Regions from separate parts of the Tepidibacter aestuarii genome, predicted to be linked through region 3. Evidence: riboswitches for the same ligand, from Rfam matches in the RefSeq annotation. Region 3 holds a riboswitch; each other region holds the start of a gene.
The links. Region 3 has a riboswitch for cyclic di-GMP ahead of M2214_RS07155 (HD-GYP domain-containing protein). Riboswitches for the same ligand answer to the same signal wherever they lie in the genome.

Region 1 (10,738 bases), 1.3 Mb from region 3:
TTAACTAAAACTAATGGTGAAAAATAATCAAAATCTATATCTTCTGAACTTATATTTTCTTCTATATCTCCACTATAATGTTCATAATATTCATTATTTTCATTTTCATACATATCTTTAATCTCATTATAAATATCTTCATCATAATATACTTGTGAATAAGCTTTATAATTTCCTTTAACAGATACACTTTCTCCAGTTTGATAATATTCATCATTATCAAGCTTTATATATGATGTTCCTGCGATAAAAGTACCTTTATAATTTTTATCATAACTTTTTCCTTTTCCCAATCCTGTTATTGTTATCCTAGATTTATCAGTACCTATATCATTATTATTTATAACTATACCACTGCTTTTATCATGTACTGTACTTTCATTTCTTCCATCATTAAATCCATAATAGCTACCATCAATCTTTATATTCGCGTCTTTTCCATTTAGTTCTATATCATCATATGTATTTACATCACCTTTTATATTTATATTAGATCCTATATTCCCGTTAGGAATTGACAAGCTATTACAAAATACTTCTCCATTATTTATTACTTCTATAGTAGACTTATCTTCTCCAGTTTGAAGGTATGCTCCTGTTACTATTCTTCCATCTACATTTAAACTCCCTAAATTACCGTCATATCCTACTATAATTCCTTTGCTTTTAATATTAGAATTTATTTCATCACCATATGCATATATGTTCCCTTTTACTTTTACATTTTTCCCTTCTACTATTATGTCTTTATCTGATAATAAGGCTTTTGTCCAAAGTGCATTTTCTTTTAAAGTTTCAATTTTTTTATTTGAATAAGAAATATCGTATTCAGGTATATCTATTAAGAACTTACTTTCAACTTTTTTTTCAATCTTATCTTTTTGAGAAGTAGATTCTAAAACAAATTCAAATTCATCGTTACTTTTACTAAATTCAGTTATTGAATCTTTATCTTTTATTTTTACTGTAATATCATCAATATAAGAATAATGTTCTAAATCTTTTATAATATTCTCATTTATATATTCTGTATAACCTTCTTCAAACCAATTTTTCATTTCTTCTTTTAACTTATCTTCATCTTTTACACTACCATCTTCATTTAAATTTTCGCTTTGTCTTTTTTCAAGCTCATCTTCTACTTTTTTCTTTCCTTTATCTATAGCTTCTTCTACTACCTCTTCTATAACAACATATGCTTCTTCAAGCCCTGATTCAGCTATATAAAAAGACTGTTTTGATTTCATATCTATTTTTTTCATTTTTAAATTCATAACACTTGCAGATAATATTGCAGTGCCTAAAATACTCAGTACCGAAAGTGACATTAATACCATTATTAAGGCAGACCCTTTTTTATTGTTTAAAAATTTTTTTATCATAATATCTACCCCTAGTCTGTCTTTCTTAATCCTACTAATTCAACTTCATTATAACTATTTTTCTTTTTAACTTTTATTGTAATCTTAACAAGTTTCTTATTTTGCTCATACTCCTGTACTATTTGAGTTATTCTAAAATTCGGATAATCTTTATCTTCCATTAATTCTCCCTCTTCATCTGTAAACACTATGTTTTTAGAGAATTTTAACTGTTCCATATACTTTTGAGCCAATTGATTTGCAATCATTTGATTTTCTGAGTTTTTATTTACTTTTATTGTATTCACAAAAAAGGAAGATAATGGAGCAATAATAATTCCAAGTAAGGCTAGACTTACAACAAGTTCAACAAGTGTTAATCCTTTATTGCATTTAATCATTTTATCACCTTAACATTTCCAAGCTTATTAACTACTTTTACTCTAGGATTTTTATCATCTTCATAATCAATATTTACATTCAATTTTAAATTTGTTTTGTTAATTAAAGATAGATTTATTCCACTAGTATCTTCTTCACTATTTCTTTTATTGCTTATAATCTTAATATTTACAGCAGTTCCATGAGGATCAAATTCTATCATATTATTTTCATAATCTTTAGGATAAGATTCTCCTTGTGTTTTATATTTATAATAATATTTTTTATCAACTTGGATTAATTGAAATTCTACATCTTCAAAGTTTTGGTTATCTGCGTATACATAGCTTCTTCCTAACTTGTCCATGGCCCTTCCCATTATCACAGTAGGAAGATCCGAAGATATAGGTTTTACAGTCATAATAAAATCATTGTTTATAACTCTATTATTTTCATTATATTCATGGTACCCACTAAAAGGAACAAATGGATTACCTTTTCCATATCCATTATCAAAATCCCACTTTAGATACTCTTCATCCTGTTCATGAATCTTTGGAACAGAGTAAAAGTCTAATGCAATACTTCCTGTTATACTATTTTCCTCAGTTACAATTCCGTCTTCATCTGTATTATTTTTTTTAGATTTAGATATTGAAATATTATTTATAAGTATCTTTTTCTCATAGGTTTCTATATGCTCTAAGAAAGTAATTAAATCTTTATATTTTCCTTTATAGCTAATTGTTGCAGTCATTTTTTCAGTTTCATTTTTATTTTCCTCTAAATCTTCTTGATTCTCCTTACTTGCTTCATCCTTTTTTTCTTTTTTATTACCCTTATACTCTTCTGATAGATTTTTAATTAAATAATCTTTATCTTTTTTTTCTGCTTTTTTCACATCAATTTCATTAACATCTATATCAGAAAAACTAATTGAATTACCTTCTATATTAGATTTTCCAAGCATGTCATCTAAAATTACTATTATTTTTTCTTGATTTATACTTGGGAATAAAGGTTTTGTCATAGATTTTATTTTAGCATTTATGATTTTGAACTCTTTATAAACTGGACTATTCTCAGATATTTCTAATTTTACTCTCTGAACCTCAGCTTTTTTATCTATTACCTCTTGTTTTATATTATCAAGCTTTGTAAGCTGTGGACTTAATATAAATTTATAATATCCTCCTATGATAAGTATCAATCCTAATACTATCAGCATTATTTTTTCTCTTGTAGTTAATTTCACTACATTTCACCGCCTTTCAATGTACACTTCAAGGCAAATGTGAAATTCTCAGATTCATCTGATTCTTTATTTATATTTGATACATGAACAGAATCAAATATACCTAATTGCTTTAAGTTATATTCAAGCTCACCTATACAAGTTCTATTCATTGCTACTCCCTGTATATTTATATTTAATCCATTTATATTCATAGATTTTAAGAATAAATCTGTAGGTAGTTTTAAGGCTATTCTATCCATTAAAACAGTACTAATTTTATCTGCTTCATTAATTTCTATATTAATATCATTTACTGCATTATAATATTTTTTCATAATTTCTATTTTTGCTTTTTTCTCATTCACTTTTTCTAACTCTTTAACTACTTTTTCCGAATTTAAATACTCTTCATACTTTGCTTTTTCTTCTTCTAACTTTTTGATTTTAATATTCGTATATATTGTAAATCCACCCATAGATATAATTAGTATCGTTATACTTAAAATTATTAGTATATTATTTTTTTTTGATTTCTTATTTCGATCTATATATGATGAAAAAAAGTTGAAATCTCTCATGACCCTCTACCTACTTTCGTATAATTGAACCTATACAATTTAAATATTGATTCAGCTTTGTATCTTGTGCTTCTTTCCCAAGTTTTATATTAGACATTGTTTCTATCTTTATAACTTCAATATTTAATTCTTTTTTAAAGTGATCTTCTAACCCTTTAATATCTGACCCTCCACCATATAAGTATATCTCTTCTATTTTATTTTCTCTTTTTATATTTTCATAATATCTAAATAGTCTTCTAATTTCTTGTATCCAAGTATTAACAGAGTCTTTTACTATATCATTTAACATTTCTAATGAAACAAGGCCATTTTCATGATTTAAATTAGAATTTTCTATTTTTCTCTTTTCAGCTTCTTCTAAAGATAGATTAAGCATATTTGCAATATTTATATCTATTTCATTACTTCCAACAGGTATAATTCTACTAAATTCTAATATGCCATTAGAAATCATATTTAAATTTATGTAATTATGTCCTATATCTATAACAACAACAGTTTTATCCAAACTGGAATTTTCATCATTAATTGTAACCTTAGATTCACATAATTTAGATACTGAATTTGAATTCATATCTAAAGCTACAGGAGTTAAATCTAATTCTTTTATTAGTTTCAAGTAATCTTCTGCTATTGTTTTAGGAAGTGCAGCAACAGTTATTCTTCCTTTTTTTATATCTTCTTCAATAAAAGTTTCTAAAATTTTGTACTCTATCACATAATCATCAAATATAATCGGTAAATACTGTTCTATTTCAAATCTTACCATTGTATTCATTTCTTCTTCTTTTTTAGCAACAGGTAGTGTTATTTCTCTTTTAATGATTGATGTGCTCTGAACTGTACAAATTGTTTTTTTAGTTTTTATATTTTCATTTTGTATATATCTATTTATAACCGACTTTAAATTTTCTATATCTAATATATTTCCATCTTTATACGAGTTAGGAGGAGTTTCTATCACCATGGCTTTTTCAACTATTACATTATTTTTATTTTGTTTTCCTAAGACTATTTTTATATTTTTATTTCCTATATCTATAGACAAAACTTTGTTATTAAACAAGTCTATTCCCCCCATTAATCTAGCTTATTATTTTGAGTAAATACCAATTTATAATTTCATCTCCAAAATAGATTGTTACAAGAGCTGCCATGGCTATAAAAGGTCCAAACGGAATGAAATCTTTTCTACTTTTTATTTTAAGAAATATTAATATTAACGAAGCAGCTGCTCCTATAATAAAAGATAATAATGTTATCAAAAGAATATATTTATATCCTAAACTAAATCCTAACATTCCCATGAGCTTAATATCACCACCACCCATAGCTCCATTAGTTACAAGTGCAATAATTAAAAACAATCCTCCACCAATAAGTAGTCCTATCGTTCCATTTAAAATATTCCATTTAAAGTTATATAATGTATGTAGGATAAAAGTCAATATAATTCCAAATATTACAATTTCATCAGGTATAATCTGGTGATCATAATCTATAAAGCTTATAACTATAAGAATGCTAGATAAAAGAGCATATTTTATAAATAAAATGGTTATACTAAATTTTAAATATAATATTAAATAAATTAATGCATTTAATATTTCAACTAAAGGATATCTATTAGATATTTTTTCACTACAATATCTGCACTTACCCCTTGTCCAAATAAAGCTTAATACTGGAATTAAATCAATAGGGTTTAGATTAGTACTACATTTTAGGCAGTGAGATGGTGGAAATGAAATAGATTCATTTCTTGGTATTCTATATATACACACATTTAAAAATGAGCCTATGAGAAGGCCTAGGGTTAAAATTATGAAATTCATTTGTTTCTCCTTTAAAAATAGTAAGGAGTGATTAGCTTTAAAGCCAATCACTAAATTGAAGCTTAAATTTTAATAATTAAAATTATTATTCACTTTTTTCCGTTATAGTTACAGTAGCATCTCCATCATCATCTATTGTCAGTGTAAACTCTTTACCTTTTTGTTGAGCAATTGGTGTTTTATCTAAATAATCGTTAGTGACAAGTTGTTCTATAGTTATACTAGTAGATGGATTCGTTTCTGAAATAAAATATGTTTCAGCAGCTTTTTCTATCATTGCAGCAGTTGCTATATCAGCTTTTTCTTTAGCTGTATCTTGTACTTTTGTAAATTTAGGTACTGCAATAGCTGCTATAATTCCTAATATCGCAAGAACTACGATAAGTTCTATTAAAGTAAATCCTTTTTTGTTATTTAATTTTTTTTGAATTGCTTTTATCATGTTTTCACCTCCTTTCAAATAAAATCACTTGTATCTACCTACGTTCCTAAAAATGAGGCTTATTAAAATGTTAGCTCCTTTTTGGTTAATATTTTACTATAATACTTAAGTTGAGACGTTGAAATATATGTTAAAAACTTCTTTTGTCTGACCGTAAGGGAGTTTAAGAAGTTTTAATATATATTATAAGACTCAGCCTTAGTATTACTAAAATATTGACTAAGTTGTGGTATTTTAATAAGGCTTATTTTTCGATTAACCGCAAATCTCAGTTAATATTTCAAATAAAAAAACCAACTATTTAAACAACTAATTGCTTAATACTTGGCGGTCGGTTGCACCACTCACTCCATATCTTCCAGGTGCCCACATACAGAAGATACTTCACAGTTCCCTATATAATTTTTTACATTTCTATAGTATTCACCATATCAAACATAGGTAACATCATAGCTATAACAATAAATCCAACAGCACCACCCATAACTATAATCATAATCGGCTCAATTAGTGTTGTTATTTGTCCCAATGCTGTTTCTAGTTCTTCATCATAAAAATCAGCCGTCTTTTCAAGAATTTCATCAAGTGAACCTGATTCTTCTCCTATTTTTATCATAGAAGTAACCATTGGTGGAAATACTCCTATCTTCTCAAGAGGACTCGCAAGGTCTATACCTTTTCTAACCTCTTCTTTAGCTTCAAGTATTCCTTTTTCTACAATTATATTTCCTACAATTTTTGCTACAATTTCAAGTGCATGTATTAACGGTACTCCACTTGATAATAATGTCGATAATGTTCTTGTAAATCTTGATGTAATTATCTTTTGTGTTATCCCCTTAACTATAGGTATTCTAAAGTTTATAATCCCTATTAACATCTTTCCTCTTTCACTTTTTGCATATTTAATTATAGCATAAATTACCATGAAAAGTGTAAAAAAATGTATATACCAGTACTTTTTTATACTCTCACTTATACTAAGAAGTATTCTTGTTGGAAGAGGTAGTTTAACTCCACTGCTTTCAAACATTCCAACAAACGTCGGCATAACGAATGTTAGTAAGAATGTTACAACAACAACTGCTACTATACTAAGTATTATAGGATATGCCATAGCACCCTTTACTTTATTATTAATTTTATTTTCCTTTTCATAATGGAAAGACATTCTCTCCATTATTACATCTAAGTTACCACTTACTTCTCCTGCTTCTACCATGTTAATAAGTAGTTCTGGAAATACATGTTTTTGTTTTTTAAGACTTTCTGAAAATGTAAGTCCTTTCTGAACATCATCATGCACATCTCCAATAATTTTTGCAAATTTTTTATTCTCAGTTTGAACTCTTAAAATATCTAAACAGCTTATTATTGTAATACCTGCATTTAGTAATGTATAAAACTGCCTACAAAAAATCGCTATGTCCTTAGTTTTTATTTTTCTAAAAAAATCTCCAATTCTTATCTCTTTACTTCCTTTATTTTCTTCTACTTTCATAGGATAATAATTATTTTGCCTTAACATTGACAAAACTTCTTCCTTGGAATTTGCTGTATACTTTCCTTCAATTCTCTTACCCGATTTATCTATAGCTGTGTATTTATAATTGGGCATACATATCAACCCCCTATATGTATCTACTAACCATATCCTTGTCTACTGCATAAGTTAACAATGATTCTCTTGATATAATACCTTTTAAATATAAATTCCTTAGATCACTGTCCATAGTCTGCATTCCAAATTTTGTTCCTGTTTGTATAGATGTTTGTATTTGATGTGTTTTTCCTTCTCTTATTAGATTTCTTATTGCTGTATTTACTACCATTACCTCAAGGGCAGCAACCCTTCCACTTCCATCCTCTTTTTGAATTAATTGTTGAGATACAACACCTTCAAGAACTGCAGATAGCTGTACTAATATCTGAGGTTGCTGATGTGATGGAAAAGCATCTATTATTCTATCTATAGTTTTAGCAGCACCTATAGTATGAAGTGTTGAAAATACTAAATGTCCTGTTTCTGCTGCTGTTAAGGCTATTGATATTGTTTCTAAATCTCTCATCTCTCCAACTAATATTACATCCGGATCCTGTCTTAAAGAGGATCTTAAAGCATTTGAAAATGATTTAGAATCAGTACCTATTTCTCTTTGGTTAACGATACTCTTATTGTGCTTATGAAGATATTCTATAGGATCTTCTAATGTTAATATGTGAGCACTTCTATTTTTATTTATATAATCAATCATTGATGCGAGTGTTGTCGATTTTCCGCTTCCTGTAGGTCCTGTTACAAGAACTAGACCTCTTTGTTTTTTAGATAATTCTTTTATAATAGGTGGAAGACCTAGTATTTCCATACTTGGTATTTCTAAAGCTACAGATCTTATAGCCATGCAATACGTTCCTCTTTGTTTATATATATTTACTCTAAATCTTCCTAGTTTATGATAAGAAATGGATGTATCCATTTCTCCTTTTTCTTCTAATTTCTTAAATTTCTCTTCATCTAATATTTGCTTTACTAAACTCAAATTATCATCTGGTAATAATATGTCTTCCCCATACTTACTCAGTTTTCCATTTATTCTCATAACAGGTTGGTATCCAACTGTTATATGAAGATCTGATGCACCTAATTCTATTGTTTTTTTAAGTAAATCATATATATTCATATCCATCACCTATTTATTATTATATGTAACTGCCATAAATTCTTGGAAGCTAGTCGTTCCATTTAATACAAGCTCTTTACAATTATCCCTAAGAATAATCATCCCCTCATCTACTGCTATTTTTCTTAATCTATCTATACCTTCTTTATTATCTATTGATTCTCTTATGTTTTTACTGATATTCATTATTTCATGAATCGAAGTTCTTCCTTTATATCCGGTATTATAGCATTGTTTACACCCTTCACCGCTATAAAGCTTGGTCTCATCTCCTATATTAAGTATTTCTTTTTCCTTTTCGCTAGGAGTATATTCTTTTTTGCAGTTAGTGCATATTTTTCTAACAAGCCTTTGAGCTATAGCACCAACTACAGATGCTGATATCAGGTATGGTTGTATTCCCATATCCATAAGTCTAGTTATTGTAGATGGAGCATCATTTGTATGCATTGTGCTTATAACAAGATGTCCTGTTATCGCTGCTCTTGCTGCAATTTGAGCCGTTTCTGCATCTCTTATTTCTCCTATCATTATAATGTCCGGGTCTTGTCTAAGTATTGATCTAAGTCCATTTGCAAAAGTTAACCCTGCTTTATTATTTACTTGAACTTGATTTATACCATGAAGCTTATATTCTACAGGGTCCTCTACTGTAATTATATTTTTATCTATTTGATTTAATTCCCTTAATATAGTATATAATGTAGTAGTTTTACCACTTCCTGTAGGACCAGTAATTAATATAATCCCATTAGGATTTTCAACCAATTCATCAAATCTTTCTAAATTATCCTGAGTAAATCCTAACTGACTCTTTGAAAGTAGAAATGAACTTCTGTCTAAAAGTCTTATAACTATTTTTTCTCCAAATACAGTCGGTAGTACTGATATACGAAGATCTACTTCTTTTCCATCTATATTTATCTCTATTCTACCATCCTGCGGAACTCTTTTTTCTGCAATATCCATTTTCCCCATTATTTTAATTCTTGTAACTATTGCTGAATGAGTGGTCTTTGCTGAACTCATAATTTCCTGAAGCTGTCCATCTACCCTGAATCTCATTCGAACATTTTCTTCAAATGGTTCAATATGTATATCACTTGCCTTAGCTTTTACTGCCTGCTTTATTATAGAATTTACAAGCCTAACAACAGGAGCATTATTTATGTCATTTAATATTTCTTCATCTAAATCATTTATGTTATCTACTTCATATTGTTTCTTAAAATCTTCTATTGCCTTTTCAGCTACTTCTTTTCCGTAACATTTATCTATCCCATTTAATATATCCTTCCTTGAACATATACAAGGCTCAACATCCATATTTGTAGCTATTTTAACATCATCTATTGCAAATATATTAAGAGGATCTACCATAGCTACCATAAGCCTACCTCTTTGTTTTCTTATTGGAATCAATTCATATCTTCTTGCTAAACTTTCCGATATTAATAACGGAACTTCTTCATCTATTACAAAATTTTCTAGATTAATATGTGGTATTCCCAATTGAAACTCTAGTATTTCTATGATATCTTGTTCTGTTATAATATTATTGTCTATCAATATTTGTCCTAATTTTTTTTTAGAACTTTTCTGTTCTTCCAAAGCTTTGTCTAATTGTTCTTGAGTTATTTTTCCTGTTGATATTAAAATTTCTCCTAATTTAATTTTTTTGTATTCCATAATTAAATCTCCTTGTTATTTAGTAAACATTAGTAAACTTCAACTCTTTTTCTCTTGGCATCCCTTCAATAATTAATGCATCATATAACTTAATCTCTATATCTAGTCCATAGCTTTTCATATACTCTATAACTTCATTTCTGTCGTTTATATGCTTTTTTAAAATATCAGAATTTCCTATAACCTTTATTTCATATGGCTGAACTATAGGAGTAAAATTAACATTTATATGGCTTCCTGCTAGCGCAATAGCACTATACTGACTAACTCTTTGACCATTTATGGATATAGATTCTCCACCATATCTTCTTATTTGATTGATTAACCTAACAAAAAAGCTGTTTCTCTCCATCAAATCTCCTAAATTTACCTCTTCTTCTGTATCTATTTTTATTATCATGCCGGAACCTTGAACATCCTTATATCCTAAAATCATTTTAAGATTATCTATATTTTCTTTCATGCTTTTACCCAGCGGGTCATCTATTTTATTTTCCTCTAATATATCTAGTTGATTTTTCAAGTACTCTT
Region 2 (10,738 bases), 190 kb from region 3:
CTATTTTATGTTTTATGTTATAGCTCTTAAATACTCTTATTACTAAATCAAAACCTCCAGCAATAATTATACTAACTAGAGCCCATGCAAATACTCCAGCGGTATTTAAGTTCGCTTTTTCCATTTGGAAATTCGTTCCAATAGAAACATTGGGTTGACTCAAAACCTCAGCTGCTATTATCACCTTTAAATTAAGACCTATAGTAGCTGATGCAACAGATGTTAAAGAAGATTTTATAGATGGTATATATATATCCTTCATAACAGTTAACTGACTTAATTTATAAACCCTAGCCATCTCTATAAGCTTTATATCAACACTTTCAATTCCTTGTATAACATTAGAATATATAATAGGAAATATGATTAAAAATCCCACTAAGATAGGTGCCCACTGTGCCTTTAACCATATTATAGAAAGAAGTATGATCGCCATTGTTGGTGTTGCTTTTTGAATAATTATTACAGGTCTTAACAAATAATATACAGGTTTAAAAAATCCAGATGAAAACCCTAGAATTAATGCTGATATAAATGATATTGAAAACCCAATTATTACCCTAGTCAAAGTAGCCAGTACTGTAATTGTAAAATTTTTAGACTTAATTATTTTTATAAATTCCATAACAGTACTTTCAGGTGACGGTATCATTATGGGATTGTCTACCCATATAGAAAGAAATTTCCATAGCACTATAATAGATACTATGGAAATCATCGTATACAATCTATTTTGTGTAATAGAAATCTTCATCTACAAGTTTACCTCCGACAAGCTTAGAATTGTATTCAAACAACACATTTAAATAATTATCTATAGCCTCTTTTGCATCATTGGCACTCACATAATCTATATTACATCTTTGAATTGATTTTTCTACTATCACCTTATTAAGACCCATATCTAATTCTTCATAATACTTTCCTGCTTCACTAGGATTTTGATTAATCCAATTTATAGATTTTTCATACTCACTTAAAAAATTTTTAACAACCTCTGAATGATTGTTTATTAATTCTTCACTAACTATTAAAGACGCTTGAGGATAGCTTGTATTTAACTTAGCGGCTTTTTCCCACTTTTCTTGTAAGTCCATAACAACCTTACTATCAGTTCTTTTCACCAAAACCTTAGTAAGCATAGGCTCAGGCATTAATGATAAATTACTTTTTCCTGATATAAAGTTTGTAGCAAGTTCAGAAGCCCCTCCAAAATAATTTAATTTCAAATCTTTATCCGGATCTATATTATTTTGAGTAAGTAAATATCTAAATATAGCATCTGGAGTTAATCCTCTTCCTATCATATCTATCTCTTTTCCCTTAAGGTCTTCCCAATTAGATATTTCTTCATTTCCAACTAAATAAAAAGTTCCCCACACAGTAGATGCAGCTATCTTATAACCAGAATTTTTATTATATAAATTGGCTGCTAAATTGGTTGGTACTATAAATATATCCCCTTCCTTAGACAATATCTTCGAAGATAAAAGATCAGTTGATTTTACGCTTTCATAACTGACACTTACATTATCACCTATTGATGGATTTTCCTTAAACATTTTAATCATACTAAGAGTAGGTGTTCCAGCAGGTGTAACAACCTTAATATCTAAAGGTTCGTTTTCTTTTTTTGCCTTTTCATCAGTGCTTGTACAACCTACAGTTAATACTAAAGCCATGATTAAACTCAGCATTAAACTCAGTGTTTTTTTCATAATTATTCCCCTTTCTCATTTGATAATAAATCTATCATTTGATTTCTCAAGTATGTAAGATACTTATCAGTTAAACTTCTTTGACTTTGATGAATATCAACATCAAAAATTTTCAAAATACTAGTGGGTCTATTTGATAAAACTACAATTCTATTTCCCAATAAAAGTGCCTCATCTATATTATGAGTGATAAAAACTATTGAATTTTTAGACTCGTCCCATAATTTTATTAAATAATCTATCATGTTAACTTTGAGATTATAATCCAACGACTTAAAAGGCTCATCCATCAAAAGTATTTCACAATTAAAATAAAACGCTCTAGCTATTGAACACCTCTGTCTCATCCCGCCACTGAGCTTATTTGGATATGAATCTTCAAATCCTTTAAGTCCAACATCATGTATTAAGTCCATTATCTTTTTGTGATTTTTTTCCTTACCTACAACAGCTATATTTTCATAAACAGTTTTAAAAGGTAATAATCTATCCTCTTGAAAAACATATCCTACGCTATCCAAATCACCTACGATATCTCCTTTATCAGGCTTAATCAATCCAGAAATAATATTTAAAAGTGTTGATTTACCACACCCTGATGGACCTACTATGCAAATAATTTCTTCTTTATTTATGTCTAAATCCAATTTATTTAAAACAACTAAATCATCAAATCTTTTGTATATACCTTTCAATTTACAAATCATGAATGTCTCCCTATAGTTTTTTTACAATAGTTCTTAATATCTAATAAAATTTCTACGATGTCAAGTACAATATCGCTGTCCAGAAATGCTTCTATACATTTCATTAATGTTTTTGCAATCCCTAGAGTAGTATGAAGTATTAACTCTAAACACCCCTCCATGTTTTAATCACCTACCATCATTTAATTTAGATTATATAATATTTTACATTTATTATCAATTTTATGCTACTAATATAAGTAACTAGATTTTAAAATTTTTTAATATACAAATGTAATATTTTTGTAACTATTTTTTTGTTTTATAACAGGTATAATAAAGGTAAAAAGTACATACAAAGGATGAAGTTAGTATGAAAAAAACATTAATAGTAAAAATAATTAAAATAACAGCTTTAATATTAGTAGCTTCTTTTATTATGATTGAAGGACTTATTATAGTTAATGGACAAGAAGATAAGGAATATGATGTTGAATATTTAGTAGTTTTAGGATCAGGTCTTTGGGGAGATGTTTTATCTCCTACATTGTTGGGTCGTATGAATAAAGCTTTAGAATTTATAGAAAATAATCCTGATACTAAAATAGTTGTTTGCGGAGGTCAAGGTAAAGGGGAAAATATGCCCGAATCTCAAGCTATGAGTGATTACTTAGTTTTAAATGAAGTAGATGAAAATAAAATTATACAAGAAGATAAATCTACAAGTACAATAGAAAATCTGAAGTTTGCAAAGAAAATTCTTAAGGATTTAGATGGTAAAAAAAATCATAAAATTATGATCGTTACAAATGAATTTCATTTATTTAGATCTAAATTTATAGCTAAAAGATTAGGATTTATTCCTTATGGTATACCATCTAAAACAATACCTCATATAGCTCCTAAGTATTTTATAAGAGAGTACTTTGCAGTAATAAAATCATTTATTTTTGATAGATAAAAATCTTATATAATAGAACATTTAATGATTTATATAATCCCTGTTAATATAATATCAATACAAATTACAGCAAATAATCCTTTAATATTTAAGAATACATTGTTATAATATGATATATCGATAATGAAATAAATTTATTTACTTTAATAAAAGATAATACACAACGATAATAGCAAACTTATCGAAAGATAAGGACGCAAAGACATGGGTCTAAGGGATATGAATCCTATGATTGCCAGTTTGCCGAACAGATATTTGTTTAGTATAACAATATATAACATAAAAAATGTTAAGGCAAAAGATGTCTATATTCTGTAGGCATCTTTTTTATTTTTATACTCTCTAATACTATCCCACATCACATCAAAGGAGGATTATTTATATGAAATTGATTTTTTTATCAGACAAATATGTTGGAAGTGAGTTAGCAAAACCTGTCTATAATAAAAATGGAAATATTGTATTAAATAAAGGAGGAAAACTTTCAAACTTTTCCATAAAAAAATTAAATGGACTTGGCATCTATAGTGCTTATGTTGAAGAAGAAGGAACTGAAGATATTGTAGTAGAAGATATAATCGATGTAACTACTCAATTAAAATGTATAATGCTTCTAGAAGAAGCATTTAATTCAGTTAAAAAAAATAGATATTTTGATGAATCTCAAATAACAAATTTGCTTAAAGAAATTTTACAAAACTTATCTATTTCAGAAAATACACTTTCAGTTTCTAATGGAGTAAGAAATATAGCAAATAGTATATATGTTCATAGTTTAAATGTTGCAATTCTTTCTGCTATTATAGGTATCAATTTAAACTATAATTATGAAAAAATATATAATTTAACCCTAGGTGCATTTTTACATGATATAGGGTACGCTTTAAGTGATGATGAACAGCATACAGTAAAAGGAATAGAGGTTTTAAGAAATAGTAAAGGAATAAATGTTACTTCTTATATAGTAGCACTTCAGCATCATGAACGAATAGATGGATCAGGATATCCGAATCAACAAAAAGGAAATGATATATATGAGTTTTCAAAAATAGTTGCCATATGTAATGAATATGATAATTTAATTTCAAAAAAAGGATTACAACCTTTTGAGGCTTTTGAAGAAATCATAGGAAAGTCATCTACATATTTTGACGAAAACATAATTAACGTTTTCAAAAAAAGTATATATATATATCCAACTGGTATGGAGGTTAAGCTTAGTAATGGTGATGTAGGAATAGTATGTCAGCAAAATAAATATATGCCAATGAGACCTATTGTTAAGACAAAAAATAGACATTATAATCTTTTAGAAGAATTAACTTTATTTATAGATAATAACTAAAATTACTTTCTGTATTATATAAATTCCCTATAGAATAGACTTTTTTAGTATCTACTATATAGGGAATTTTTTATTTTTATAATATATCCTATTTTATTTATAATTTAAACTTTTTAATAACTCCATCTAATGTATCAACTACATTTTTTAAATCATTAGCACTACTTGATATATTTTGTATTATACTACTTTGTTCCTCCATAGAACATAAAACCATTTGAGTAGATGCACTTGATTCTTCAGTTATAGACGATATACCTTCTATTGAAACTATTACTTCATCCTTATCTTTATTCACAAGATTGATATTTTCAACTAAGCTATCTATTTTTTCTATCATACCCTCAATAGTTCCATCTATGCTTTCAAATGATTTTTCGGATTCTTGCATTGATATAATAGCTTCTTTATTTATGTCTTGTCCAATATCAATATTTACTTTAACCGCATTTACTTGGCTTTGAATCTCCGCTATCATATCACTTATTTTCTTTGTAGATAATCCTGTCTGTTCTGCTAATTTTCTTATCTGTTCTGCTACAACTGCAAATCCTCTTCCAGCCTCTCCAGCCCTTGCCGATTCTATAGCCGCATTTAAAGCCAAAAGATTTGTTTGCTCTGCTATATCTTCAATAGTGCTTACTATTTGTCCAATAGAATTAGATTTATCTGCAAGAATAGCTACATTATGAGCCACCTCTTCATTAGTCTTTGTTGTTTGTTTAAACTTATCTACCAATATTCTCATATTCTTTAATCCTTCAGCATTTGCCTCTTTTGATTTATTAGTATCTTCTTTAACTTTTTGGGAATCATCCACTGAAGTATTAATTTCACTTGCAAGCTTTTGAAGTTTTGTTACACTTATTTGAGCTTCTTGGGCTTGGGCATTTGCTCCGCTGGCTAATTCTTCTATAGACATATTTACACTTTCTATTCCATTTACTATTTCATTTGTCGAATTTGATATCGCATATGAGCGATCTAAAACCTCACTCGAATTTTCTTTCAACATTCCTACAATTACCCTAAGCTCTTTTCTTAAATTAGCCACTGCTTTAGATATAATACCCGTCTCGTCTTTATATGTAAGTATTTTTTCAAAACTTCTGTCATAAGCTAAATCTAGATTGGCAGTTTTATTGACAACATCTGTTATTACTAAAATAGGATTTGTTATTTTCTTAGCAAAATATAAAGCTACAGCAATTCCTACTAACAATACCATCGCAGATAATATTATAGTTGATTTAATACTTTTGTCGATCTGCTTTTTTAACAAATCTTTTTTTTGTACAATAAACTTATCTATATCATCTGTATAATTTCCTGTTCCAATTACCCATTCAAACTGTTTAAATGATCTACTATAAGCACGTTTTGAAGATGCTTTTTCCTCTCCTTTTTTAGGAAAGAAATAATCTGTATATCCCCCACCTTCTTTTAATCCATTAGATATAATCTCTTGTACTATGTATTTTCCCGTTGAATCCTGTAAATTCATCCTATTAGTTCCCTCTACCTCTTTTCCAAGTAAAACAACATTTACACCATCATATGTATCAATCCAAAAGTATCCTTCGTCTCCATATCTGGCATCTCTAACTATGTCAGCACCTTGCTTTTTAGCTTCTTCTATTGTAAGTTCTCCTCTTTCATATTTACTATATATACTATCTAACATAGAGATAACACTATCAACCTGTTGTTTGATCATTGTATCATAATCTTCTCTAGCTGATGTTTCAACTAATTTCATCATATTATCATTTGTTTTTTTCATTGAATATATATTGCTTCCACCTATAAATAATGTTGTGATTATAGATATAAAAATTGTCAACAATATTATTTTATCGCTTATTTTTTTCATGATACATGCCCCTTTCGACTATCTTAGATTAATATATCGGATATTTTTTGATTTTTTTACATATAATAGACAAAAAAATAACAGGTAAAATATATATTTATATTCTATCTATTATAATCTTTGGTGTTTTTCTATTATATCAAAAATACTTTCATTTTGACATGCTTTAACAGTAAAAAAATTCCATATACACATTTATAAGCCATGTCACTTATTTTTTATATTCTCGTTCATTATTATTTTCTTTAACTCATTCAAAATCTAAACTCATAAATAAAAAAAGATGCTCATTAAAATGTTAGCTGATTTTTTGTTAATATTTTTCTATAAAACTCAGATTATGAATTATGAGATATATTTTAAAGAACTTCTTTGTTTGAGCATAGCGAGTTTAAGAAGTTTTAGTATATTTCACAATTCATAATCCTTAGTTTTATTAAAATATTGACTTAATCAGCGGTATTTTAATTAGCATCCTTTTTGGCTTAACCACCTATATTTTTTCAATTAATCTTTTGTATTTAATTAATCTTATTCATCACACTTACTAACTCTTCTAACCCTTCCTTTAATAGGTCTTCCTTGAAGTGCATTATAAACCATTTCACCTTTTCCATTCAATATTTCTACAAACGTAGAAACATCTATTATATTTATGATTCCTATATCTGCTGCTGTCATGCCTTCTACATTGCAAAGTGTTCCAACTATATCTACTGGACGCATCTTAGTTTTTTTACCTGCATTTATATGAAGCTTCATAATTCCTTCGCTTACTTTTTCACTTTTTAAAGGACCAAGGTTTAATTTTGTATTAATTTTTTGATTAAAATCATCTCTACATTCATCAACAGTAAGCTTATCTGGATGTTCTTTCAATTCTATTTCCTTATTTATATATTTTTGTATAACATCTATAAATTTCATATCATTTTCCGTTACAAAAGTAATAGACTTACCAGATTTACTTGCACGAGCAGTTCTTCCTATTCTATGAACATAATCTTCCTTATCCTCAGGTGTATCATAATTTATAACATGTGTTATTCCATCTATATCAATACCTCTAGCAGCAACATCTGTAGCTATTAAGTGTCTGAATTTACCTTTTCTAAAATCATTCATAACCGAACTTCTATCTTGCTGATCCATTCCACCATGAATTTTACTACAAGATTTTATCCAAGGATATAAATTCTCATAAAGTTCATCCACCATTTTTTTAGTGTTACAAAATATCATACATCTATCTGGGTTTTCAACAACTAAAATATCCTTTAAAAACTCAAATTTATCTTCTTCATCTACAGAGTATCGTTCTTGATTTATTTTATCAACAGTCAAATTTTGAGTTTCAATTTCTATTTGCTCATAATCCCTCATATACGATCTACATAGATTTTGTATATCCTTAGGCATAGTTGCAGAAAGTAGCATAGTTATTCTATTTTTAGGAAGATTTTCTATTATAGCTTCAATCTGCTCTATAAATCCCATATTTAACATTTCATCTGCTTCATCTATTACTAAATACTTGATCATAGATAAATCTATAGTTCCTCTTTCCATGTGATCTATCAATCTTCCTGGAGTTCCTACTACTATATGTGTCTTTTGCTTAAGTTCTTTTTGCTGCCTTCTAAATGAGAACTGTCCATATACTTCAGATACCTTAAGTCTTTTAAATCTACCTATATTGAAAAACTCTTCTCTTACTTGAATAGCAAGCTCTCTTGTTGGCGTAATAACTAAGGCCTGTGGCTTATTCTCATCCCAATCAACCTTGTCGCATATAGGAATTGCAAATGATGCTGTTTTTCCACTTCCTGTTTGAGATTTGACAACAACATCTCTTCCTTTAAGTGCTAGTGGAATTACTTTTTCTTGAACCTGAGTAGGTGATGTATAGTTTAATCTATCTATAGCCCTTAATATTTCATAGCTTAAATTATAGTTTTTAAAATTTAACTTCATTATATAATCACTCTTTTCATATGTATTTTATCCATAAGTACTAATATAACACAAAATAGATATTTAGATAAGTGTAATTAGTTTTTCCATTTAACATATAGTTAATCTATAATTTGTTAATAATTTATGTGTAATATTATACACAAAAATCAAGTGCCATGGCTAATTTTATAGTCCATGGCACTTAATATTAAACAACTTTTTCTTCAAATACATAATTATCACTACACAATCTAAATTTTTGGTTTACGTATTCCAAAGCTTCTCTTCCTTTTTTCTTATCTATTATACAAGATATCTTTATTTCTGACGTACTTATCATCTGTATATTTACTCCAAGCTCGTAAAGACTTCTAAAGAAAGCAGATGCAATATCAGAACTTCCTGCTATTCCAATTCCTACTACTGATATTTTTGAAACAGATTCATCTATAACTATCTCTTTAGCATTAATTTTATCTTTTAGTTCATTTGAAATTTTCTGAACTTCTTTTAAATCCTCAACCTTTACAGTAAACGAGATATCATTTACATTTTCTCTATTTATGTTTTGTATTATCATATCCACCTGTATCTTATTTTTAGATAAAATATCAAACAATTTGTATGAAATACCAGGTTCATCTGGAACTTCAAGTATTGAAATCTTAGCTATATTTTCATCTAAAGAAACACCTCTTACCAATACATTTTCCACCTTATTCACCTCCATAACCGCTGTACCTTTGCCTTTATTAAAACTAGATTTCACTACAAGTGGAATCTTATACTTTCTAGCAAGCTCTACACATCTAGGATGAAGGACTTTAGCTCCTAAGCTTGCAAGTTCTAACATCTCATCGTACGAAATTCGCTCAAGAAGGTTTGCTCCTTTTACAATTCTTGGATCTGATGTATATACACCATCTACGTCAGTATAAATTTCGCATTTAGTTGCGTTTAATATAGCTGCTAGTGCAACTGCTGTTGTATCTGACCCCCCTCTACCTAATGTAGTTATATCATTTTGTTTTGATATTCCTTGAAATCCAGCAACTATAACTATTTTTCCTAGTTCTAGTTCACTCTTTATTCGTGTAGTATCAATATCAGTAATCCTTGCTTTTTTATGCTTATCGTCAGTTAAGATTTTACATTGATATCCGTTTAATGATACAACTTCTTGGTTTAGTTCTTGAATAGCCATGGCAAGAAGCGATATAGACATTTGCTCTCCAGTTGATAAAAGCATATCCATTTCTCTATTTGATGGGTTTTTATTTATCTTCATAGCTTTTTCAACCAATTCATTCGTAGTATCTCCCATAGCTGATACTACAACAACAACTTTATTTTTATCATGTTTTGCTTTTATAACCTGTCTAGCTACATTCTTTATTCTATCAATTGACCCTACAGAACTTCCTCCATACTTTTGAACAATTATATTTTCCATACTCTCCTCCCATTTTATATCATCATTTAGCCTCATATTTTAAATTCATAATATCTCCTTCAATTCTCATATAGCAGTATTCTTTTTCAAGCATATTTAACTTGCTTAGAAACTGTTCTATTTTATCAGCTCTTACAACATCAGTAATAACTATTAAGTCTTCGTTCATACTAAGTATTTCATATTTAAATTTATCTAAATCCATAAGTTTTAAAATTTTTGATATATCACTCTTATTATTAGGGCTAACCCTTATATAATATCTTCCCTTGAATAAATCTATATCAGCAGATATTAACTTTCCATTTTGTACAAAACTATCTTTTTTGTATTGACCAGTAACAATATCGAATATATCTGATACAACTGCATTTGCAGTAGGATTTTTACCTGCACCTTGACCGTAAAACTGTAGCTCTCCAATAACATTACCTGTAATAGATACTATATTAAATGCATCTTTAACAGTTGTAAAAGTAGATTTTTCATTTAAAAGTACAGGCTCAACACTTGCAGAATAATTGTTATCATTAGAAACAGCACTTCCAACTAGTTTCGCTACAAGTCCCAGCTTCTTAAAAATTTTTATATCCACTTTACTTATAGAGCTTATTCCCCTACACATAATACTGTCTACATCTGTTTTATTATTGAATGCTATTGATGATAGTATCGCAAGCTTTCTTTTTACATCATATCCTTGAATATCATCAGTAGGATCTGCTTCTGCATAACCCAGTTCTTTA
Region 3 (10,738 bases):
GCAAATTAAGTATAATAAGTTGAACTTTAAATCAAAAAAGGTGATTGATTAAATCACCTTTTTTCAAGTTATCTCAATGTATGTAATTACTTTAAACTTTGCTTTTATTAAAATACTCCCAATTCTTTTTCTTTTGATGTCTTTTCTATTTCTACACATTGAATTGAATCTATGTCTATATATATCTTCTTTTTATTACCATTATCAGATATAACAATACATTCTTCTTCGAATGTAATAACGTCTTCATTATCAGCTGTTATATCTTTCCCAGTATAAAAGTTAATAATTTTAAAAGTTTCTTGTAATACTTTTTCTAATTGTTCTTTTTTCATAAATTTTCCTCCTTTATATAAATAAAAAATATATTTAAAGTTGCCTTTTAATTATTGTTTGCTGAAATAGATTTTGTTTCTAGTTGGATATTTTTATAGTCCTTGATAGTAGATCTTATGTAATTCTTTTGTTCAATGGATAGATAATTAGAATTGTATTTAAGCTGATTTTCTAGTTTATCAATTGAAAAGTCTAAAGAGTTTATAAGTATTTGGAGTTTATCAGTATACATAAAAACCTCCATGGCTCAATTATATATTTTGATTATGGCCATTAATTTAAATGTTATGCTTATTGTTGAAAAGTTTTTGAGGGAAAAGGGATTTATTCTTATCAAGGAATTTGAAGATACAGTTATTAAAATAGCTTGTATAAATAGAGATTAGAGGAATTAATAATATGTTTAATGATACAGAGAAATGTGGCCTGTATGTAGGTTATACAGAAGCTATATGTCTTAGAAATATAATAGGTATTCTACTTTTATAGCTTATTGTAAATAGAGTCATTGGAGATATAGTGTATTATGAAAATGAAATGATACATAAAAAAATAGTTTATACATTTTAGAAAATATAATAAAATAGAACAGTAAAAAAACTATAGAATGTATAAGGTGAATAATTAATGAACAACAAAGAAAATAATGTAAAAGAATTTTATCTGGATTTTTTGAATGGACATAGTTATATAATGGTAGATACAAAAAGAAATATAGTATATGAAAAGCCTTCTGGTGTATGGGAAAAAGATGATTTTAAGCTTTTTCATAAATTGTATGAAGAAAGAGTTATACCTTTATTAAAAGGAGAACCTTTTGCTATATGTAATGATGCTATTTATTATAAAATTTCTTTAATAGAAGAAGAAATAAAAAAACATAATGAATGGCTTGCACAAAATAATTTAGCAAAAGTAGTTTTAATAGTAGGTGGGCATGTAGAAAAAAGAGATCACCTAGAAGAAGCTAAAAATAATTTAAAACCTAAAATGGTTAATACTTTACAAGAAGCAAAAGCATGGTTAAAAGAACAAGGATTTTAAAAAATATAGGGCTTTTAAAAATATATGATTGGAGTTTGATTTGAAAAAGGCACATCTATTGAAAGGTAGAGTCACAAAGCTATGGGTCTAAGGGATTAACAATCCTATGATTGCCAGGTTGCCAGAATATATTTTTACTCATATAAACTATAGTAAGTTTTAATATAGTAGCCTTTAGTTAATACAATTGAAACGAGATATCCTTCAAAAAAAGGTAAATTATGAAGAATACGAAACAATGAAATCTCATCCTATAATCGGAAAAGGTACTATTAAATCAAATGTTCTTTTTTCTAAAATAAGTTATTGTGTTCATTATACTCATGAACATATAGATGGTAAGGTCTACTTTGGGATAAAAGATAAAGGCATTCCAATAGAATCTAAGCTTATAATCTACACTTGCAAATATATCTAAATATAGCATGGAAATGTACTTTATATAGCATGGAAATGTACTTTTTCAAAATCCGTACTGTTACTTGTAGATATTATTTAATATAAAAAGAATGAACTGGGAATGCTAAACAATGAGGTGTTGAATTTGGAATTAAATTTTAAGAGGAATTTAGGCAATACAGATAGAGGTATAAGAATAACTATAGGGATAATAACAATAATGTTAGTATATGGTAATATATTAAATGGGTGGTGGGGTATACTTGCTATAATAATAGCTTTATCTCAGTTTATTGAAGGTTTTTTAGGGTATTGAATTATATATGATTTGATGGGGTGGTCAACCCTAAAATAGATAAAGAGCCATAATGAGATGTACCCCAAATGCTAGACAAAAGTCTAATATTTGGAGGTGCACTTCACTATGGCTCTTTTTAATACAAGAAAAGAAAAATAAGTAGTTTAAAAATCAACTCATTCTTTTTTTATATTTTAGTAACATTTGAAGCCTGAAGCCCTTTATCTCCTTGTACTATATCTAGTGAAACATCTTGTCCTTCTTCTAAATCTTTTCTAGATCCTTTTTCTTTCACAGCAGATATATGAACAAATACATCTTCTCCTTCGTCTAAAGTAATAAACCCATATCCTTTTTCTGGATTAAACCATTTTACTACACCATTTCTCATTGCAATTCCTCCATTTAGTGAAAATTATTAAAACATATAGAATTCTATTCACTTATTAATTTCTATTGATTTTTAATTTTAAAATCATATTTATTTTTTGTATTTTGGAAAATTATATACTACCTGATTTGAAAAAGATAATTTGAAATTTAATTTTGTAACATATTAATAAATGATTTTGACTATATTTTTAAAGATATATATTTAATCTGATTGGTTATTATAAAAAAAATAGTATTATTTTTTTTCGTGATTATTTCAGCTCTAATATTCTTTATTAATAAACACATCAACAGGTGAAACATGTGTTGATAAATCTTGTTACTGAAATTTTTCAATAAATGGAGTTTTTTTATAAAAGAGCCTGATTTTTATTTTTATTCAATAAACGGTCAATCTAGTTAATATAAATCAACTGAATTTTATGAAATAATAAGTGCAAGGGATATATATAATAAGGGGGATGATCATAATGAAAACATTAAAAAGTGTAAAAGAAAAAGATATTGAACTGTATAGAATTGTTGAAGAAGAATTTGCACGTCAAGAAGTAGGAATTGAAATGATAGCATCAGAGAGCTATGCACCAACACCAATTTTAGAGCTTCAAGGAAGTATATTAACAAATAAAACTACAGAAGGTGTGCCTGGAAAAAGATATCATGCTGGATGCGGAGTAATTGACAAGATGGAGGTTTTAGGAAATGAAAGAGCGAAAACTTTATTTAAAGCAGAACATGCAAATATCCAACCTCACTCTGGCTCAAATGCAAATATGTGCGTCTATCAATCTATACTTAAACCTGGAGATACTGTATTAGGAATGAGCTTAGATACTGGTGGTCATTTAACCCATGGGCATAAAGCAAATTTTTCAGGTAGATTTTTTAATTTTATTCCATATGGGTTAAATAGAGAGACAGAGTTAATTGATTATGATGAAATAGAAAGATTAGCAAATGAGCATAAGCCAAAGCTTATTGTAGCAGGAGCAAGTGCTTACTCAAGAGAAATAGATTACGAAAAAATATATAATATAGCTAAATCTGTAGATGCATATTTTATGGTGGATATGGCACATATAGGTGGATTAGTTGCAGCAGAAGTACTTCCAAGTCCAGTGCCACATGCTGATTTTGTTACAAGTACTACAACAAAAACACTTGCTGGAGCTAGAGGTGGATTTGTGCTTTGCAAAGAAAAGTTTGCCAATAAGTTAGATAAAGCTACATTCCCAGGAGCACAAGGATCAGCTCATCTTCATATAATGGCAGCAAAAACGTATAATTTTAAACATGCCATGACAGAAGAATTTAGGGAGTATGCAAGACAAGTAGTAAAAAATGCACAAAAACTAGCTGAGGTTCTACAAGAGAAAGGATTTAGAATCGTATCAGGAGGAACAGATAATCATTTAATGTTAGTAGATCTTCGTCCTAAAGATTTAACAGGAGTTCAATTAGAAAAAGCACTTGAATATGTAGGAATAACTGTAAATAAAAATATGATTCCATTTGACCCTGAAACTTCAGTAACGACTAGTGGAATAAGAATAGGGACTACTGCAATGACTATAAAAGGGATGAAGGAAACTAACATGGAGGAAATAGGAAATATAATTGCAGAAGTAGCGGAAAATATTGAAGATTACAAGGTGTTAGATAAAATTAAAATTAGGGTTTGTGATTTAGGAGCTAAATTCCCATTATATCCTGGATATTTTGAATCATTTTAAAAGATAAATTTATTATTAACAATAAAAAACAAGTATAAAAAAGACTATACTAATTAATTAGTATAGTTTTTTTATACTTGAGGAAATTATATGATTTTCAAATTGTGGATAACATTGATGGAAGAACTACACTTGCAATTATTTTAAGCAACAGAGTCGTTAGACTTGTTGGCGTCATGAACTCATGTGAATTTTGAGAACGGAGCCTGTAGGGATCGTTGGCGGAATGAGTCAGTGCGTAGCAACTAGACGAATTTTTTAATATTTAAAATAATATTTTAATTCAAGTGTTAAGTATTATAAAATATAGATGAAATGCTGTATAATGTTGATATATGACTAAAAAATTTGGAAGGAAACAAAACTTATATGAAAAGACAAATAAGAAATACATTAAAAAAATGCATGCTTATTATAATAATATTGATCAGCTTTACATCTATTAGTAATACAGAAGAAATATTTGAAAAACCTAAAAAAATAAAAATAACAGCTATAAGTGAATGGAAGCCTTTTAGTTATTTAGATTCAGAAGGCAATCCTAAGGGGATATTAATTGATTTTTGGAAGGCATGGGGGAAGGCTAATAATGTTGAAGTAGAATTCAACGATTCAACATGCTGGGCAGAATCGTTAGAATTTATAAAAAATGGAGAGCAAAATATACATTTAGGATTATTCTATAAGGATGATAGATCAGAATATATGGACTTTGGAAGTCCTATTATAGATCTTATGACAGGAATATATGTACAAGAAGATGTAGAAGCTTTTAATATTAGTGATGTTAAAGACTTGGGAATTGGTGTTACAGAAAAAAATTATGCTAAAAATTATCTAGAAAAAAATTATCCTGATATAAATTTATTAATATATAAAGACCTTAATGAGGTAATGGAAGCTGTAGATAGAGGAGAAGTAAAGGCTGTTTGTGTGGACTATCATAATAATATTAGAAATATATCTTTTTACTATCCAGAGTTGAAAGATTTTGAACTTTTACAAACAATATATACACAGCCTCTAAGGGTTGGAGTTAAAAAAGGAGAAATGGAATTATTAACTTTTATAAATGATGGAATAAAAAATATATCTGTTGCTGAAATGGAAGGTGTAAAGTCTAAGTGGGAATATATAACTATATATCTTACTAAGGAAAAAGTGAAGAACTATATTTTAATAACAAGTATTGTTGTTATTATTTTTCTACTAATAAATACTCTCTTTTTAAAATGTAGAATTACACAAGGCGTTAAAAGACTTTCAGAAAGTGAAGAAAGTTATAAAAAGCTTGTAAAACTCTGTCCTGATGGAATATTTATTCAACAAAAAGGCAGAATCGTATTTATTAAAGAAGCTACAGTAAAAATACTTGGACAAGATAATTATAAAGATATAATGGATAAGAGTTTTGTAGAGTTTATCCAAGATGATTGTAAAAAAAATGTTCAAGACCTTACTGATAGAGTTGAAAAATTGAATATTACTACTCCGAGATTTGAAGAAAAGCTAGTTAAGGGTGATGGAGAAGTAATTGATGTTGAAATGGCAATGAATGTAATAACTTATAAAGGAAAGAGCGCAGTTTTAACAATTATAAGAGATATTTCTCAGAGGAAAGAAAGAGAAGAGGAAAAGCAAAATATTCTTATGGAAAAATTGAAATATGAGAGATTAAAAACAGAATTTTTTTCAAATATATCACATGAGCTCAGAACTCCATTAAATATTTTATTAGGAAGTATTCAGCTTATTGACAAGGTTCCTAATGATAATGTTTATCAACAAAGTGAATACTATAAAAAGTACTCGCCTATAATGAGGCAAAATTCATATAGATTACTTAGACTTATTAATAATCTAATAGATATGACTAAAATAGATGCTGGATTTTTAAAAATGAATTTTGAAAATCATAATATCGTTCAAGTTGTTGAAGATATAACTATGTCAGTAGTAGAATATATAAAGAGTAAAGATATAAATATAATATTTGATACAGATGTAGAAGAAAAAATTATTATTTGTGATGCTGATAAAATTGAAAGGGTAATTCTTAATTTACTTTCTAATTCTATTAAATTCACAAAAAAAGATGGAAGTATATTTGTAAATATATATGATAAAAATGATGTTGTCCGTATTTATGTAAGAGATACAGGAATAGGTATTCCAAAAGAGGAACAGGAAACAATATTTGAGAGATTCAGACAAGTACATCCTTTATTAAATAGGGAAAGAGAAGGTAGCGGAATAGGGCTTTCATTGGTAAAATCAATAGTAGAAGAGCATAAAGGAAAGATATATTTAAATAGTGAATATGGTAAAGGAAGTGAATTTATTATTGAAATACCTGCTAATGTAAAAATAAAACAGGAACCTATTTTAGCAGATAAAATTTCTAGTGATGAAGGTAAAGTAGAAAAAATTAATATAGAGTTTTCTGATATATATTCATAATTCTTTTATTGTTAAAAAATTAAATAAAAAGTATAAAGCAAAGATGTCTATAAACCATAGTCATCTTTTGTTTTTTTATTTACATTACTTGGCACAATTAGTTATTCATATCAGATTATTTTTTTGAATAACAAATATAGTTATAGACATAATAAAACAAAAGGTGTTTATATATAATAAATTACACTTAAAATATAAATTGAGTAAAGGAGAGAAAAACTATGAAACACAATAAAGATGACAGAAGAGATAATGTAGATAGGATTCAATATAATATTGATAAGACTATACAAAACTTTCGTATGGCTGAAGAAATGATTGAAAAAACAAGTGATGATAAAATGAAAAAAACATTAGAAGCAAAAAATGAAAGAAGAGAAGACGCTCTTACTGGGATGAGAAGAGAAATTAAAGAAGAAGCAATAGATAAACAGAACGGATATAAATAGAGTTCGTGCTAAGGCTTTACAAGAATAAAAAGTGTCACTAAAAAGTGATACTTTTTTTAGTTAAATAAAAAAGGAATATTACCTTTTACTGTGATTTCTCTGAAGTTGTACAAATATAATATTACCTGAGTACATAATAATTATTTAACATTAATCCATCAAATACTTATTATTTAAATAACTTTGATATTTTTCTTGATTTGTAACTTATGTTACAAAATAAACTAGACTAATATAGTAAACTTTACTTATAGAAACACAAAACAAGAAAACTACTTGAAATGTTTATATAAAAAATGAGAAATAATAAGGAGGAAATATAATGGGTATGTTTTGTTATCAATGTCAAGAGGCAGCAGGATGTAAAGGGTGTACAGTAAGAGGTGTGTGTGGTAAAACAGAAGATGTAGCTAAAGCTCAAGATTTATTAGTTTATGTAACTAAAGGATTAGCAATAGTAAGTAATGAAGGAAGAAAGGTTGGAGTTATTGATTCTAATGTAGATAAGTATATAACGGAAAACTTATTTACAACAATAACAAATGCTAACTTTGATAGAAATATGATTTTAGATAGAGTAAGGGAAACTTTAAGATTAAGAGAAGGATTAAAAGTTAAAGTTACTAAAGCTGGCGGTCAAGTAGGAGAAGTAAAAATTACTGGTGGATTCTTTAAGAAATTATTAGGAATGGCATCACAGGAAGTTATAATACCTGATGCTGCTGAATGGTCAGGTAGCACAAAAACTGATTTTGATAAAAAAGCAGAAAAAGTTGGAGTACTATCAACAGAAAATGAAGATATAAGAAGTTTAAGAGAGCTTATAGTTTATGGATTAAAAGGTTTATCAGCATATATGAAACATGCTATGAACTTACAATATAATAATGAAGAAATTCATGGATTTATGGCTAAGGCTTTAGCAGCAACACTTGATGACAGTTTAACAGCAGATGATTTAGTAGCACTTGCCATGGAAGCTGGAAAATATGGTGTTGATGGGATGGCATTACTTGACAAGGCAAATACAGGAACATACGGACATCCTGAAATAACAAAAGTTGATATTGGAGTTAGAAAAAATCCAGGTATACTAATTTCAGGCCATGATTTAAAAGATTTAGAATTACTATTGAAGCAAACAAAAGGAACAGGAGTAGATGTGTATACTCATAGTGAAATGCTTGCAGGACAGTATTATCCAGAATTCAAAAAATACTCTCATTTTGCAGGAAATTATGGAAATGCATGGTGGAAACAAGGAGAGGAATTTGATAAATTTAATGGACCAATACTAATGACTACAAACTGTGTAGTTCCTCCAAAAGACTCATATAAGAATAGATTATTTACAACAGGAGCTTCAGGTGTACCAGGATGTAAACATATAGAAGCAAATGAGAATGGAGAAAAAGATTTTTCACAAATAATCAAAATGGCTAAAAAATGCAAAGCCCCAACTGAAATAGAAAAAGGAGAAATAGTTGGTGGATTTGCTCATAATCAAGTGCTAGCTCTTGCTGATAAAGTTGTTGATGCTGTTAAAGCTGGTGCTATAAAGAGATTCTTTGTAATGGCTGGTTGTGATGGTAGAGCAAAATCAAGAAATTACTATACAGATTTTGCTAAGGCTATACCAAAAGATACAGTAATTTTAACTGCTGGTTGTGCAAAATATAAATACAACAAGCTTGATCTAGGTGATATAGGAGGAATACCAAGAGTATTAGATGCAGGACAATGTAATGATTCATATTCATTAGTAGTTATTGCTTTAAAACTTAAAGAGGTATTTGGACTTGATGATGTTAATGAATTACCGATATCTTATAATATTGCTTGGTATGAGCAAAAGGCAGTAATAGTATTATTATCATTACTACACTTAGGCGTTAAAAATATTCATTTAGGTCCAACATTACCAGCATTTTTATCACCAAATGTTGCTAACGTGCTAGTAGATAATTTTGGAATTGGTGGAATTACAAATGTAGAAGATGATATAAAAATGTTTATGAAAAATTAATTGTATAAAATATAAGTAAATTGAATTTGTAATAGAGCATCACTATATAACTTTAGCACAGCTACATGATTATCAAAATTTTAATAATCATGTAGCTGTGTTTTTTTATTCTAGATAACTACTTTTTAGAATATCAAACACTTTTAATTATATATCTGTAGTTCAATCTTATTTCTGTAATAATTGCTTATGTTTTTCTATAAATTCATTTAAAGCCATGTTTGTAACTTGTATAAGAGAAAGGTTTTGTTCTTTTGCAATTTCTTCAAGGCCTATTTTTATATCTTCATCTACTTTAAATCCAAGAGGTGTTGGACGAAGTTTTTTTAATTTTTCATCTATTTCTGATTTATATATAGTTTCGACTATGATTTTTTCGTTTGGGCCAGTTATATCTTCGTAAGTCCAACCATCAGGATTATATTTAGATTGCATATCCATAAAATTTCTTTTTTTAGCTCTTAAATCTCCTGTTATATTGTCCTCGATTATGAAATACATCATTTTTTTCTTTTCTTTATAATTTTTATGTTCTTGATTTTCAAATAATATATTCATTAAACCACCCCTTTAGTTAATATATTATCAATCATATCATAAAAATTGGAAAATAAATACATATTTACGTTAATTTTATAGAGTTTCTTAAATAAATATTTTTTGTTTAAGAATGGAATTGATGGTTACTTACAGACTTACCGGATTCTTTACAAGTATGTCGGAAAAAACAGATTCAAGTCTGTTAAGTTAATTTATTATCAAAAAATTGAATTAACAGCTAAAATATAGTGTTATTTCATTTTTGTTGAACATATAGATTGTTAATTCCTTTATATGGTAAAATATAACTGAATTTATTTTATATAAAAAATAAAAATATAGATTTAAGGTATTTAAAGATAAAAAAGGATGATGGGGGGAATTAGAGGTGGAAAAGGAGTTTTTACAAAAAGAGTTGGAAGTTTTATTTCAAGAAGCAGATAAAATAGATCAAAAGACATTAAAAATTTATAATAGAATGATAGGTAATCCCATTACAATAGAAGAATTTTTACAAAAAACAAAAGAAGGATTAGGAAAAAAAGGATCTCAATTTATTACTTGCATAAAGATGATAGAAAAACTAAGAAAAGAAGAATTCTTTCCTTTGATGATAGAACTTGCGAGTGCATCTATAAACTCTATTCAAGTACAAACTATCTTTAAATCTACTGGATGTATACCCAAAAATATAGAGAAGTTAAGAAGTTCTATGACTGTTATTGTAAATAAAATGGAAGAACAGAAAGATACTGAAGTTCTTTTTCATGGAGGATGCTTATTATATAGAATTGTAACGAAATGTCCTGAATTAGAAAACGAGTTGGAAAATCTTCGAGTTTATATAAGTGATAAAGAACTTCAAGATATTTTAATTAAATTTCAGAATATAGAACGATGGGAAACGATAAATCATAGGGGAAAATCTAAGCAAGGATACTTAAAGAATGAAAAAGACTTTCTGAATTTTGCAATGAAATTTATGAAAATTCGATGATTAAATAATAAAGCACCTGAAAAAATAACAGGTGCTCTTTGAATATTTGTATTAACTAATATT

Region 1: linked by a shared signal. The riboswitch ahead of M2214_RS13715 (competence type IV pilus major pilin ComGC) and the one ahead of M2214_RS07155 (HD-GYP domain-containing protein) in region 3 are both predicted to bind cyclic di-GMP.
Region 2: linked by a shared signal. The riboswitch ahead of M2214_RS06110 (HD-GYP domain-containing protein) and the one ahead of M2214_RS07155 (HD-GYP domain-containing protein) in region 3 are both predicted to bind cyclic di-GMP.

What each region holds. Positions count from the first base shown of each region.
Region 1 is NZ_OW235315.1:2,792,409-2,803,146, forward strand. Features, by position in the region: gene M2214_RS13685 (pilus assembly PilX N-terminal domain-containing protein) at 1-1,382, opposite strand, end outside; gene M2214_RS13690 (PilW family protein) at 1,394-1,762, opposite strand; gene M2214_RS13695 (hypothetical protein) at 1,759-2,997, opposite strand; gene M2214_RS13700 (PilN domain-containing protein) at 2,997-3,557, opposite strand; gene pilM (type IV pilus assembly protein PilM) at 3,568-4,626, opposite strand; gene M2214_RS13710 (prepilin peptidase) at 4,646-5,395, opposite strand; gene M2214_RS13715 (competence type IV pilus major pilin ComGC) at 5,481-5,837, opposite strand; cyclic di-GMP riboswitch class II at 6,158-6,241, opposite strand; gene M2214_RS13720 (type II secretion system F family protein) at 6,244-7,455, opposite strand; gene M2214_RS13725 (type IV pilus twitching motility protein PilT) at 7,469-8,518, opposite strand; gene M2214_RS13730 (GspE/PulE family protein) at 8,528-10,207, opposite strand; gene M2214_RS13735 (DUF881 domain-containing protein) at 10,227-10,738, opposite strand, start outside.
Region 2 is NZ_OW235315.1:1,257,574-1,268,311, reverse strand. Features, by position in the region: gene M2214_RS06135 (ABC transporter permease) at 1-754, opposite strand, end outside; gene M2214_RS06130 (ABC transporter substrate-binding protein) at 729-1,718, opposite strand; gene M2214_RS06125 (ABC transporter ATP-binding protein) at 1,721-2,425, opposite strand; gene M2214_RS06120 (hypothetical protein) at 2,422-2,586, opposite strand; gene M2214_RS06115 (YdcF family protein) at 2,778-3,365, shown strand; cyclic di-GMP riboswitch class I at 3,527-3,613, shown strand; gene M2214_RS06110 (HD-GYP domain-containing protein) at 3,748-4,710, shown strand; gene M2214_RS06105 (methyl-accepting chemotaxis protein) at 4,808-6,583, opposite strand; gene M2214_RS06100 (DEAD/DEAH box helicase) at 7,115-8,557, opposite strand; gene M2214_RS06095 (aspartate kinase) at 8,748-9,992, opposite strand; gene M2214_RS06090 (homoserine dehydrogenase) at 10,015-10,738, opposite strand, start outside.
Region 3 is NZ_OW235315.1:1,443,027-1,453,764, forward strand. Features, by position in the region: gene M2214_RS07140 (hypothetical protein) at 108-335, opposite strand; gene M2214_RS07145 (hypothetical protein) at 383-568, opposite strand; gene M2214_RS07150 (hypothetical protein) at 964-1,380, shown strand; cyclic di-GMP riboswitch class I at 1,419-1,506, shown strand; gene M2214_RS07155 (HD-GYP domain-containing protein) at 1,568-1,798, shown strand; gene M2214_RS07160 (YgaP-like transmembrane domain) at 1,925-2,095, shown strand; gene M2214_RS07165 (cold-shock protein) at 2,265-2,468, opposite strand; gene M2214_RS07170 (serine hydroxymethyltransferase) at 2,941-4,203, shown strand; gene M2214_RS07175 (sensor histidine kinase) at 4,573-6,663, shown strand; gene tlp (small acid-soluble spore protein Tlp) at 6,885-7,112, shown strand; gene hcp (hydroxylamine reductase) at 7,435-9,138, shown strand; gene M2214_RS07190 (hypothetical protein) at 9,307-9,696, opposite strand; gene M2214_RS07195 (hypothetical protein) at 10,067-10,675, shown strand; gene M2214_RS07200 (peroxiredoxin) at 10,731-10,738, opposite strand, start outside.